DNA from 2 places in the Burkholderia sp. MR1-5-21 genome. Region 2 is predicted to be linked to the other one. Evidence: riboswitches for the same ligand, from Rfam matches in the RefSeq annotation. Region 2 holds a riboswitch; the other holds the start of a gene.
What was found. A riboswitch is a leader RNA that binds a small molecule or an ion and turns the genes downstream of it on or off. The one in region 2 is predicted to bind thiamine pyrophosphate.
Positions count from the first base shown of each region.

Region 1: linked by a shared signal. The riboswitch ahead of thiC (phosphomethylpyrimidine synthase ThiC) and the one ahead of ACV229_RS28155 (FAD-dependent oxidoreductase) in region 2 are both predicted to bind thiamine pyrophosphate.

Region 1 is NZ_JBSAXD010000014.1:177,080-183,988, reverse strand. Features, by position in the region: gene ACV229_RS20545 (EamA family transporter) at 1-319, opposite strand, end outside; gene ACV229_RS20540 (methyl-accepting chemotaxis protein) at 1,055-2,752, shown strand; gene ACV229_RS20535 (molybdopterin-dependent oxidoreductase) at 2,783-3,571, opposite strand; gene ACV229_RS20530 (cytochrome b/b6 domain-containing protein) at 3,583-4,215, opposite strand; gene ACV229_RS20525 (pentapeptide MXKDX repeat protein) at 4,369-4,650, opposite strand; TPP riboswitch at 4,960-5,076, shown strand; gene thiC (phosphomethylpyrimidine synthase ThiC) at 5,198-6,909, shown strand, end outside.
Region 2 is NZ_JBSAXD010000024.1:52,980-59,888, reverse strand. Features, by position in the region: gene ACV229_RS28160 (ABC transporter ATP-binding protein/permease) at 1-1,559, opposite strand, end outside; TPP riboswitch at 1,859-1,981, shown strand; gene ACV229_RS28155 (FAD-dependent oxidoreductase) at 2,196-3,332, shown strand; gene thiS (sulfur carrier protein ThiS) at 3,368-3,565, shown strand; gene ACV229_RS28145 (thiazole synthase) at 3,605-4,420, shown strand; gene thiE (thiamine phosphate synthase) at 4,417-5,547, shown strand; gene ACV229_RS28135 (ABC transporter ATP-binding protein) at 5,650-6,471, shown strand; gene mlaE (lipid asymmetry maintenance ABC transporter permease subunit MlaE) at 6,468-6,909, shown strand, end outside.

The DNA of each region.
Region 1 (6,909 bases), on a different contig from region 2:
TCCCGAGCGCGATCGTGCCGGACGACAGCGCGACGAGCATCGTGCCGATGATTGCCGAATTGCGGATCTCGACGAGCGACGGCCATTCCGGCTTGCGCCGCAGCGCGAAGATGAACAGGCCGATCCCGCCGAGCAGGTTGCGCAGCCCCGACAGCAGCAGCGGCGGGAACGACTGCAGCGCGAAGTGCAGGCCGCTGTAGGTCGAGCCCCAGACGAAATAGATGAACACGAGCGCCAGCGCAACGCGTCCGCCGCGGCTTTGCGGCAGGCGGATCGGATGACGGGCGAAGAAATCGAGGAGCCGGTCGAGCGGAGTCATCGTTCAGCCTGCCCGCACGGTGCGCCGCGTGCCCCGTTGAAAGACGCCGGAAGAACCGGCAAACGGCCCGGATGGGGCCGGAACGGCGAGAGCAAACGTGCGGAACGACATGACAGTGCGAACGGCGACGAGGTGAACCGGCAGGGCCGGCGGCAGAGGGACATGAAAACGTGCGCAACCGCAACGGACGCGCACGTCTCGGCATTATGGCATCACGGATTCGAAAGGATCTTCAGACCTGGCTGAAAGGTGGCCGACTGACGTTTCGGCGCGACAGTTTCATCCCGGTCGCGCCGAAACGTCGTCCGGAATCCGGACGACAGGAACCGCACCGCCCACTCGCGGAACGACGACCGCCGAACTCCAACCTCTGCCGTTCGGCCAACGATGCGCGCTCGACACGCTCGTCAACATGGCGACGGCGGCCGGCTTGCGCATCGAGATGCGGGTGCAGGAATCGGGCTGACGCGCGCGCCAGCCCGGCCCTTCCCCATGGCGCGACACGACCCGCCGAACCCGTTATTCGAAAGCCGTTTGGGACTTGTCTGAAAGGCTGTCCACTGATGTTTTCTCGCGGCATCGAATATTTGATCCGATTGGTCCATTTTCCCTAATGTCGCGAGTCTCGCTGCCGTATACCCGGCCATCAACCCTGCTTGCATGATGGTTTTTATCTGAAGAATGCATCGATGCGGGTCGGGACGTGACCGTTTTTTCTCACATGGGTAGCGGGGTATGAACAAGCTGACAGGCACCATCAAGTTCAAGATCGCGGTCGCATTCTGCGCATGCGTGATCGTGATGATCGCGATCGGGCTGGAAGGAATACGGGGGCTTGCAACGCTGAGTTCCGACATGGGTTCGATGTACACGGACAGCACGGTGCCGATCGAGGATCTGGCGAGCACCCAGGCGAATGCGCTGCAGATGCGCGTCAACCTGGAGCGGCTCGTCACGACGCATGACGCGGCCGAAGCAAAGACCAACGCCGAGCGCATCCGCGACCGCGAGAAGAAGATGCTGTCGGCGTGGAACGACTACTACCCTGCGAAGGTGACGGCCGACGACGAGCGCAAGGTCGCGGACCGGATCGCCGGCCAGCTCGGCGAATTCCGCGCGCTCGTGTCGACCGCGCTCGGCGCGGCGGAATCGGGCAACGCCGAAGCGACGGCGGCGGCGCTGGACAAGATCCGTCCGCTCGGCAGCACGCTCGCCGACAGCATCGACGAGGACATCGCGATCAACGCGAAGCAGGTCAAGGACGCGGCCGACCAGGGCAACGACACGTTCCATACGCTGCTGTGGGCATCGCTCGGCACGCTCGCGATCGGCGTGGCTGCCGCGACCGGCGCATGGCGGTACCTGCAGCGCGCGATCACGCAGCCGCTCGGCATCGCGATGAACACCGCGCAGCGCATCGCCGACGGCCACCTCGAGAACACGATCGAGGTCCGCTCGAACGACGAGTTCGGCCGCCTGCTGGACACGCTGCGCCAGATGGACGCGCAGCTCGCGAGCGTCGTGCGCGGGATCAAGACGTCGAGCGAATCGATCCTGACCGCATCGAGCGAAATTGCCGCAGGCAACATGGACCTGTCGTCGCGCACCGAGGAACAGGCCGCGTCGCTCGAGGAAACCGCCGCGAGCATGGAAGAGCTGACCGCGACGGTCAAGCAGAACTCGGAGAACGCGCGCCAGGCGACGACGCTCGCGACCAACGCGTCGGACGTCGCCGACACCGGCAGCGAAGTCGTCGAACGGATGCTGTCGACGATGCACGACATCACCACGAGTTCGACGAAGATCGCCGACATCACCGGTCTCATCGAGAGCATCGCGTTCCAGACCAACATCCTCGCGCTGAACCCGGCGGTCGAAGCCGCGCGCGCCGGTGAACAAGGGCGCGGCTTCGCGGTCGTCGCGGGCGAGGTGCGCAGTCTCGCGCAGCGCGCGTCGAGCGCCGCGAAGGAAATCAAGGACCTGATCCAGCACTCGGTCGAGACGGTGCGCGACGGCTCGGAGCAGGCGGAAGCGGTCGGCCGCACGATGGGCGACGTGCGCCAGGCGATCCGCCGCGTCGCCGACATCAACGCCGAGATCTCGGCCGCGTCCGACGAGCAGAGCCGCGGCATCGAGCAGGTCAACGTCGCGGTCGGCCAGATGGACGAAGTCACGCAGCAGAACGCGGCGCTCGTCGAACAGGCGTCGGCGGCCGCGCAATCGCTCGAACAGCAGGCGGCCGAGCAGAAACGCGCGGTCGCGGTATTCAAGCTCGCCGGCGAAGCAGGTGCGGCCGCGCCCGCGCGCAGCGCACCGAAGGCGGCGCGCCGCCCTGCCCCGGCACGCGTCCCCGCGCCGCGCGCAGTGACGGCGCCGGCACTCGCGCTCGCCACGGCGAGCTCATCGGGCCGCGATGACTGGGAAGCGTTCTGATCGCGCGCAAGCGGCCCGCGTGCGGGCCGCTTACGACCCGCCGAACCAGTTGTAGCCCTGGTCGACCCAATACCCGCCCGGATACGTGTTGGTCACGAAAATCTCCATGATGTGCTTCGGGTTCTTGTAGCCGAGCTTGGTCGGCATCCGCAGCTTCATCGGGAAGCCGAATTCCGCCGGCAGCCGTTGCCCGTCATACTCGAAGGTCAGCAGCGTCTGCGGATGCAGCGCGGTCGGCATGTCGATGCTCTCGTAGTAATCGTCCGCGCATTTGAAGCCGACGTACTTCGCGCTCGTATCGGCACCGACGCGCTGCAGGAACGCGCCGAACGGCGTGCCGCCCCAGCGACCGATCGCGCTCCACCCTTCGACGCAGATATGCCGCGTGATCTGCTCCGCATGCGGCAGCGCGTACAGTTCGTCGAGCGTCCACACGCGCTTGCCGGTCACGAGGCCGGACAGCGCGAGCCTGTACGTCGACGCATCGACATGCGGCACCTCGTCGATCGCGTAGAAAGCGTTGAACGGGAAAGGACGCGTCAGGTCGGCTTCCGTGTAGGTCGGCGCGAGACGCTGCGGGCTGAACAGCCATGCCTGCACGCGGTCGTTCATCCGCGACACCTTTTCGAGAAACGCATTGACCGATGCGTCGTCCTGCAGCGTGCAGCCGGTCAGCATCGTCAGGCCGCCGAGCGTCAGGAGGCGCCGGTTGAACAGCCGCCGCGACGGCATCTCGAGCTCGCGCCGCACATCGAGCGCGAGCGACTGCCGGTCGAGCGTCCAGCGCTGGCGCACGCGCCGGTCTTCGGGTTCGGACATGATGATCTCCTCTAGCGCCCGCGCAGCATCGCGAGCAGCGAGCGCGGCACCAGCAACGCCATCGCGACATGCACGACGAAGAACGCGACGAGCACCGACATCGCCCAGAAATGCACGACGCGCGCGTTGTCGTAACCGCCGAGCAGCGTGCGCAGCAGCGGAAACTGCACCGATTTCCAGATCACGAGACCGGACAGCACGAGCACGACGAGATCAGCGATCGCCGTCAGGTACGCGGCGCGCTGCACCGCGTTGTAGACGCTCAGGTCATCGTGCGCGAGCTTGCCGCGCAGCGCCGCTGCCAAGTCGCGCAGCACCGCCAGCGGCGTGACCGGAAGGAATTTGCGCGTGATGCGTCCGGTCGCGATCGCCATCGTCAGGTAGAAAAGGCCGTTGCCCGCGAGCAGCCACATCCCCGCGAAATGCCATTGCAGCGCGCCGCCGAGCCAGCCGCCCAGCGTGATGCCGTGCGGGAACATGAACGGCGGATAGATCGGCGACGCATCGTAGATGCGCCAGCCGGACAGCACCATCACGATCGCCGCGAGCGCGTTGAGCCAGTGGCTCACGCGCACCCACAGCGGATGGATCGTTTGCACGGGCGGCCTGGCGGCCGCGTGCTCGGGAACAGGAACGGCGGGCATCACGCACCTCCTCGATTGTGTCGGCTAACCGCACGACGGCAGGCCGACCGCCTGCACGACGTCCGGGAAGCGCGCGGCGTGCGGCACCGGTACCCGGCCGGCGGCGGATGCGCCGGCGGCCGGTCGCTCCCGGCACGCGCGCGGACGATGCGTTCAGTACGACATCTTGTTCGACTTGTCGTCGTTCATCGGCTTGCCCATCGAATCGTGCGACATCGCGCCTTTCTTCTTCGTGTCGTGCTTCGCCATGGCACCTTTCTTCATCCCGCTGTCCTTGGCCATCTCGTCGTGGCCCATCGCGTCCTTCGACATCGGCGCTTGGTCCTTCGACATCGACGACTGATCCTTCGACATCGCATCGTTCTGTGCGTAGGCGCCCGTGGCTGCAAAGGCGAAACCGGCGAGACAGGCGGCGATCAATACGTTCTTCTTCATGACATCACTCCTTCAGGGTGGGTTTGAGGAGTCGAATAGTCGGACGAGGCCACGTGAAATGACAGCCCCGTCACAAAACATTTTAGTTTTCGCGGCGGATGATCGCGACCGGCTCGGCCGCTCGCCGCTGCGTTCCCGGGCAAGCCTCGACGCCTCCGGGTTTTCCCCGCCGTTTCCGCCTGAAACACCCGCCCGACGTTCTCCCGGCCAACCCGCCCGCACGCACGTCGCCATCGCACGCGCACGCCGAGGCACACGCCTGATCTGCCCCCGGTTGAAACCGCCGCAAAGCCGGTGTATTGTGTGCGCTTGCTAACGCGGGGGTCCTGCAATGCGTTCGGTCAATAAACCGGCATTGCGGGTGAGAAATACCCTTTGAACCTGATCTGGGTAATGCCAGCGCAGGGAAGCGTACGGGCTTCGCCGCCATCCTTCTGACGAAACCCGCCGCCTCACGAACCTCGTCTCCTGCTTAGCTCGAGCCCCACATTCGCCATGGGACCCGAGTCATCGCCACGCACCGACTCGGGCCGATACAGGAGATTGCATGAACGCCAATCCGAAGTTTCTGTCCGCCGACGCCCACGTCGACGCCGCGGCCGTCGCGCCGCTGCCGAATTCGCGCAAGATCTACGTGACGGGCTCGCAGCCCGACATCCGCGTGCCGATGCGCGAGATCACGCAGTCCGACACGCCGACCGGCTTCGGTGGCGAAAAGAATCCGCCGATCTACGTGTACGACACGTCGGGCCCGTACACCGACCCGGACGCGAAGATCGACATCCGTGCGGGCCTGCCGGCCCTGCGCCAGCGCTGGATCGAAGCGCGCGGCGACACCGAGACGCTGTCGGGCCTCACGAGCGACTACGGCCGCGAGCGCGCGGCCGACCCGGCCACGGCCGACCTGCGCTTCCCGGGCCTGCACCGCCACCCGCGCCGCGCGCAGGCAGGCAAGAACGTCACGCAGATGCACTATGCGCGCCAGGGCATCATCACGCCGGAGATGGAATACATCGCGATCCGCGAGAACCAGCGCCGCGCCGAGTACCTCGAGAGCCTGAAGGCGAGCGGCCCGAACGGCGCGAAGCTCGCCGCGATGATGGGCCGCCAGCACGCGGGCCAGGCATTCGGCGCCGCCGCGTTCGGCCCGAACGCGCTGACCGAGATCACGCCGGAATTCGTGCGCTCGGAAGTGGCGTGCGGCCGCGCGATCATCCCCGCCAACATCAACCACCCGGAATCGGAGCCGATGATCATCGGCCGCAACTTCCTCGTGAAGATCAACGCGAACATCGGCAACTCCGCCGTCACGTCGTCGATCGGCGAGGAAGTCGACAAGATGACGTGGGCGATCCGCTGGGGCGGCGACACGGTGATGGACCTGTCGACCGGCAAGCACATCCATGAAACGCGCGAGTGGATCATCCGCAACAGCCCGGTGCCGATCGGCACGGTGCCGATTTACCAGGCGCTCGAGAAGGTCAACGGCAAGGCCGAGGACCTGACCTGGGAAATCTTCCGCGACACGCTGATCGAACAGGCCGAGCAAGGCGTCGACTACTTCACGATCCATGCGGGCGTGCGCCTGCAGTACGTGCCGCTCACCGCGAACCGGATGACGGGCATCGTGTCGCGCGGCGGCTCGATCATGGCGAAGTGGTGCCTCGCGCATCACAAGGAAAGCTTCCTGTACGAACACTTCGAAGAGATCTGCGAGATCATGAAGGCGTACGACGTGAGCTTCTCGCTCGGCGACGGCCTGCGCCCCGGCTCGATCTACGACGCGAACGACGAAGCGCAGCTCGGCGAGCTGAAGACGCTCGGCGAGCTCACCCAGATCGCGTGGAAGCACGACGTGCAGGTGATGATCGAAGGCCCGGGCCACGTGCCGATGCAGCTGATCAAGGAAAACATGGATCTGCAGCTCGACTGGTGCAAGGAAGCGCCGTTCTACACGCTCGGGCCGCTGACGACCGACATCGCACCGGGCTACGACCACATCACGTCGGGCATCGGCGCCGCGATGATCGGCTGGTTCGGCACCGCGATGCTGTGCTACGTGACGCCGAAGGAGCACCTCGGCCTGCCGAACAAGGACGACGTGAAGGAAGGCATCATCACGTACAAGCTCGCCGCGCACGCAGCCGACCTCGCGAAGGGCCACCCGGGCGCGCAGGTGCGCGACAACGCGCTGTCGAAGGCGCGCTTCGAGTTCCGCTGGGAAGACCAGTTCAACCTCGGCCTCGATCCGGACAAGGC
Region 2 (6,909 bases):
AGCAGCACGCGTGCGCCGGCGAGACGCTGCTGTTCGCCCGGCGACAGCACGCGGGTCCAGTGCGCGGTCTCGCCGAGCCGGTCCGCGTAGTCCTCGAGCCGGCACGCACGCAGCGCGTCGCGGCACGCGTCGTCGCTGAACGTGTCGGCGGTGGCAGGGTAGGTGAGCGCGGCCTTCAGCGTGCCGATCGGCAGATAGCTCGTCTGCGGCACGAACATCATCCGCGCGCCGACCGGCGCGTCGATCGCGCCGTCGCCGAACGGCCACAGGCCTGCGAGCGCACGCATGAACGTGCTCTTGCCCGAACCCGACTTGCCGATCACGAGCCAGCGCGAACCGGGCTCGATCGTGACGGTGCCGATGTCCGCGAGCGCATTGCCGTTCGGCAGCGCGAGCTTCAGCGACGACGTCGACAGCTGCTCGGAATCGACGTAATGCAGGTTGATGCCGCCGTGCTCGGTGGCGGGCGACACGCTTTCCTTCAGGTGCGACGCGCCCATCACGCGCTTGAATTCGCGCAGACGGTTGACCGTCGCGCGCCATTCGACGAGGGTGCTGTAACTGTTGATGAACCAGGAGAACGAGTCGCTGACGGTGTTGAACGCGGACGAGATCTGCATCAGCACGCCGAACGAGAACGCCCCCGCGAAGTAGCGTGGTGCGGCGACGACGAGCGGGAAGATGATCGCGATCTGGCCGTAGAAGCTCAGCACGAACGTGAGCCGCTTCGTGTACTTCATCACGCGCCACCAGTTGTCGCGGATCCGCATGAACAGGTTGTGCGCGTTGCCGTTTTCGGTGTTCTCGCCGTCGTAGAACGCGATCTGCTCGGCGTTCTCGCGCACGCGGATCAGCCCGAAGCGGAAATCCGCCTCGACGCGCTGCTGCTGATAGTTGATCGACACGAGCGGATGGCCGACCTTCTGGATGATCAGCGAGCCGACCACCGCGTACAGCGCGGCCGCCCACACCATGTAGCCGGGGATCGCGATCGGCGTGCCGCCGAGCGTGAACGTCAGCGCGCCCGCGAGCGACCACAGGATCGTGATGAACGACACGAGCGTGACGACCGTCGACAGCAGGTCGAGCGACAGCGACAGCGTGGTCGTCGCGAACGACTGCAGGTCGTCGGTGATCCGCTGGTCGGGGTTGTCGGCGAGGCGATCGCGTTCGATCCGGTAGAACGCGCGGTCGCCGAGCCACTGGCCGAGAAAGCGCTCGGTGAGCCACTGGCGCCAGCGGAAGCCGAGCATCTGCCGCAGGTAGCGGCCGTACACGGCGAGGATGATGAAGCCGAACGCGAGCGCCGAGAACTGCATCAGCAGGTTCGGGAAATCGTGGACGTCCTTCGATTGCAGCGCGTTGTAGAACTCCGCATTCCACTTGTTGAGCCGCACGTTGATCCAGACGACGCAGAGGTTGATCGCGATGATCGTCGCGAGCAGTCCCCATGCGATCTTCCACTCGGACGAGACCCAGTAGGGCTTGATGAGGCTCCACGCGGATACCGGGCGCTCGTCCTGCGGCATGTCGTGGGCGGTGTGGGTCGATTGGGTCATGTGCTTCCTGATGAGTAGCCGGCGCGCGCCGGGTGGGGCAGGGCGCGCGCCGCGAAACGGCATGCCGGGAAAAGTGCCGCCTGGGTGCCGGCTGGCGCGGGTGTTCCGGATGGTGACCCGCGCATCTTAAACGGCCCTTAATGTTCCTGGACGGTCCTTCACGGCCGGCGGTGACACGGCCGCCGGCGTGCGATTGCGCGCCGGCCTGCGGGCATTGTGCCAGACCGGCGCGCGGCATCGGTGAAATTGCCGACCGGGGACAGTTTGCGGCGCTTTCCGCTTTTATGGTCTAATGGCCGTCGACGAAACAGGGGTGCTTCGTGCGCGGCCGGCAGAAGGTTCGGGCGGCGCGGCGAGGCTGAGAGAGACCCTTTGCACCCGATCCGGGTAATACCGGCGCGGGAAGTTTCCGATCCCGCCGGGCCGTGCTGGCTGCCTCCCCATTGCCAGCGCCCTGTCCCGCCCGGCCGGCCTTTGCTGCCGGTTTCGTCCTTTTGGGTACGCGCATTGCGCGTTACGGAAGGATGCGATGACCGTTCAATCTTCAGTCTTTTGTTTCGCCCCGCGTGCATTCGCACGGGCTCGCGCACGTGCGTCCGCACGTCACGCACGCGTGTTCCGCGAGGAGGGCGCGCGATGACCGCCATGAACTCACGGCCGGATTTCGCGGTGCTGGGCGGCGGCCTCGTCGGCCGCCTGATCGCATGGCGGCTCGCCGGCGACGGGCACCGCGTCGCGCTGTACGAGCGCGGCGGCCCCGATGGCGAGCAGTCGGCCGCCTGGATCGCGGCCGCGATGCTCGCGCCGCTCGCCGAGGCGGCCAGCGCCGAGCTGCTGATCACCGAGCTGGGCGCCGCGTCGCTCGCGCGGTGGCCGCAGTGGCTCGCCGAGCTGCCCGAACCGGTGTTCTTCCAGCATCACGGCACGCTGGTCGTCTGGCATCACGCGGATCGCGCCGAGGCGCCGCTGTTCGAGCGACGCGTGCGCGCGAACGCGCCGGCCGAGTTGCTCGACGGCGGCTTCGTCACGCTCGCGGGCGCGCAGGTCGATGCGGCCGAACCCGCGCTGGCGGGCCGCTTCGCGCGCGGGCTGCTGCTGCCGCGCGAAGGCCAGCTCGACAATCGCCAGGCGCTGCGCGCGCTTGCCGCGGGCCTCGCCGAGCGCGGCGTCGACACGCACTGGCACGTCGCGATCGACGCGCACAACCGGCCCGACGCACACTTCACGATCGACTGCCGCGGGCTCGGCGCGAAGCCGGTGCTGCCCGCGCTGCGCGGCATCCGCGGCGAGGTCGCGCGCGTGCACGCGCCCGGCATCGGCCTGACGCGGCCCGTGCGGCTGCTGCATCCGCGCTATCCGCTGTACATCGCGCCGAAGCAGGACGACCTGTACGTGATCGGCGCGACCGAAGTGGAGGGCGAGGACATGTCGCCCGTCAGCGTGCGTTCCGCGCTCGAGCTGCTGAGCGCCGCGTTCTCCGTGCATCCGGCGTTCGGCGAGGCGCGCATCCTCGAGCTGAATTCGCAGTGCCGGCCGACGCTGCCCGATCATCGTCCGGCGGTGATCTGGGACGGCGCGGCGACGCTTGCGGTCAACGGCCTGTACCGGCACGGCTTCATGATCGCGCCGGAAGTCGCGCATGCCGCGGTCGCGCTTGCCGAGGCCGCGCTCACCGGCACGCTCGGCGGCACGGATGCGTTCGCCGCGTGGCGCGGCGCGGCGCGCTGGCCGGATCTCCTTCATCACCGAGACGACGCGCGCCAGCCGGCCTGACGCGCGCCGCCTTCCCGAATTCGACGAAGCACGCCATGGATATCCAGATCAATCAACAGATGCTGACGCTGCCCGACGGCGCGACGGTTGCCGATGCGCTGAGCGCGTTCGGCGCGCGTCCGCCGTACGCGGTGGCGCTGAACGGCACGTTCGTCGCGCGCACGCAGCATGCGGCGCGCGCGCTCGCGGCGGGCGACAAGCTCGACGTCGTGCACCCCGTCGCGGGCGGCTGAGCGCCGCCGGTTCGTCCCCGCTCTTTCCAGGAACACGAGATGACGTCCCTCACTTCCGCCGATGCGCTGACGCTGTACGGCGAAACCTTTGCAAGCCGCGTGCTGCTCGGCACGTCGCGCTATCCGTCGCTGCAATCGCTGTCCGACTCGATCGCCGCCGCGCGGCCCGGGATGGTGACGGTCGCGCTGCGCCGCCAGATGTCGGGCGGCACCGCCGAGGCCGGCTTCTTCGACCTGCTCAAGCGCCACGCGGTGCCGCTCCTGCCGAACACGGCGGGCTGCCAGACCGTCGCCGAGGCGCTCACGACCGCGCACATGGCGCGCGAGGTGTTCGAGACCGACTGGATCAAGCTCGAGCTGATCGGCGACGACTACACGCTGCAGCCCGACCCGGTCGGCCTGATCGAGGCCGCCGCGCAGCTCGTCAAGGACGGCTTCAAGGTGCTGCCGTACTGCACCGAGGATCTCGTGATCGGCCGGCGCCTGCTCGACGTGGGCTGCGAGGCGCTGATGCCGTGGGGCGCGCCGATCGGCACCGGCAAGGGCGTCGTGAACCCGTACGGGCTGCGCGTGCTGCGCGAGCGGCTGCCGGACGTGCCGTTGATCGTCGACGCGGGGCTCGGCGTGCCGTCGCACGCGTGCCAGGTGATGGAGTGGGGCTTCGACGGCGTGCTGCTGAACACCGCGGTGTCGCAGGCGACCCATCCGGAGATCATGGCGCGCGCGTTCGCGCAGGGCGTCGACGCCGGCCGCGCGGCGTATCTCGCGGGGCCGATGGACGCGCGCGAAACCGCGCACGCGAGCACGCCCGTCGTCGGCATGCCGTTCTGGCACCAGGACGGGGGCTGCGCGTGAGCGCGGGGTTCGCCGCCGCATTCTGGCCGCCGGCCGACGAGCTCGCGGAAGCGGCCGAACGGATCCGCGCGCGGCTCGGCGACTGGCCGCGCGGCCCGGCAAGCTGGCGCCTGTGCGTCGCGCCGCCCGCCACGCTCGCCGACGGCGACGTGCTGATCGCGACGGCGGGCGACCACGCGGCGCGTGCGCTTGCATCGGCCGCGTCGCGGCCGGCGTCGCCCGACGTCGCGGTGATCGAGTACGGCGAACGCAGCGCGGTGCTGCATCGCGCGGGCGAGCGTCATGCGCTCGACGCCGCGCATCCGCTCGGGGACGACTGGATCCCCGCGCTGGCCGCGTTCGTCGATTGCGGCTTCGCGCCGCTCGATGCGCTGGTGCTCGCGCTCGCGTGGCGCGACGGCGACGAGACGGTGACCGATACCGTGACCGAGAGGCGCGCGGCCGACGCGTGGCCGGTCGACGCCGCGCGGTTCCCGCGCATCGCGGGGCTGCCGGCCGCGCCCGAGCCGGCGTTCCCGCCGTGTCCGGCGCAACTGGGGCTGTATCCGGTCGTGCCGAGCGCGGAATGGGTCGAACGGGTGCTCGACTGCGGTGTCCTCACCGTGCAGCTGCGCGTGAAAGACGCTGCGCCGGACGTGCTGCGTGCCGAAATCGGGCGTGCGGTCGCGGCAGGGCGCCGCCATCCGGATGCGCGCGTGTTCATCAACGATCACTGGCAGATCGCTGCAGATGCCGGTGCATACGGTGTACATCTGGGCCAGGAGGACCTCGAGACGGCCGATCTCGCCGCGATCGCGCGCGCGGGACTGCGGCTCGGACTGTCGAGCCACGGCTATTACGAAATGTTGCGCGCGCTGCACGTGCGTCCGAGCTATCTCGCGCTCGGGCCCGTATTTGCGACCCGGACCAAGGCGGTGGCCGCGCCGCCGCAGGGGCTTGCCCGGATCGCCCGCTACGCGGCCTTCGCGGGTGCGCAGGCGCCGCTCGTCGCGATCGGCGGGGTGGCGCAGGACACGCTGCCGGCCGTGCTCGCGACAGGCGTCGGCAGCGTCGCGGTGGTCAGCGCGGTGACGGGCGCGGACGACTATCGGGCTGCGCTTATTGCGTTGCAGCAAAATTTCGCCTGATAATTTGACAATGGTTGACCGGAGGGCCGCAGGCAGCGTCACGACATGATTCCAATGCAGGCCCTATAATTCGGCGTTCTGCGTAAAAGGACTGTCAGCTCCGTGAGCCCCTCCCCCACCGAGACACTGCTGGAACTCCGCGACGTCGATTTCGGTTACGGCGATCGCCTCGTGCTGTCGAACCTGAACCTGCGCTTCGCGCGCGGCCAGGTCGTCGCGGTCATGGGCGGCTCGGGCTGTGGCAAGACCACCGTGCTGCGCCTGATCGGCGGGCTCGTGCGGGCGCGCCGCGGCCAGGTGCTGTTCGACGGCGCGGACGTCGGCGCGCAGACGCGCGACGGCCTGTACGCGCTGCGCCGCAAAATGGGCATGCTGTTCCAGTTCGGCGCGCTCTTCACCGACATGTCGGTGTTCGAGAACGTCGCGTTCGCGCTGCGCGAGCATACCGACCTGCCCGAGGAGCTGATTCGCGATCTCGTGCTGATGAAGCTCAACGCGGTGGGCTTGCGCGGCGCGCGCGACCTGATGCCGTCCGAGGTGTCGGGCGGCATGGCGCGGCGCATCGCGCTCGCGCGGGCCATCGCGCTCGATCCGCAGCTGATCATGTACGACGAGCCGTTCGCGGGCCTCGACCCGATCTCGCTCGGCATCACGGCGAACCTGATCCGCACGCTGAACCAGGCGCTCGGCGCGACGTCGATCCTCGTCACGCACGACGTGCCGGAATCGTTCGCGATCGCCGACTACGTCTACTTCCTGGCCAACGGCGGCGTGCTCGCGCAGGGCACCCCCGACGAGCTGCGCGCATCGACCGATCCGAGCGTGCGCCAGTTCATCGACGGCGCGCCGGACGGCCCGTTCAAATTTCACTACACGAGCCCGCCGCTCGGCGCGGACTTCGGGCTCGGCGGAGGGCGCGCATGATCAGCGCGATCGGACGTTACGTCATCGGCGGCCTCGAACGCGCAGGCTACGGCACGCGCCTGTTCGTGCGCCTCGTGCTGGAATTCTTCCCGCTGCTGCGGCGGCCGCGGCTTGTCACGAAGCAGATCCACTTTCTCGGTAATTATTCGTTCGTGATCATTGCCGTGTCGGGGCTGTTCGTCGGCTTCGTGCTCGGCCTGCAGGGCTATTACACGCTGAACCGCTACGGATCCGAGCAGGCGCTCGGCCTGCTCGTCGCGCTGTCGCTCGTGCGCGAGCTCGGGCCCGTCGTCACGGCGCTGCTGTTCGCGGGCCGGGCGGGCACGTCGCTGACCGCCGAGATCGGCCTGATGAAGGCCGGCGAACAGCTCACCGCGCTCGAGATGATGGCCGTCGATCCGATCAAGACCGTGATCGCGCCGCGCATGTGGGCGGGGA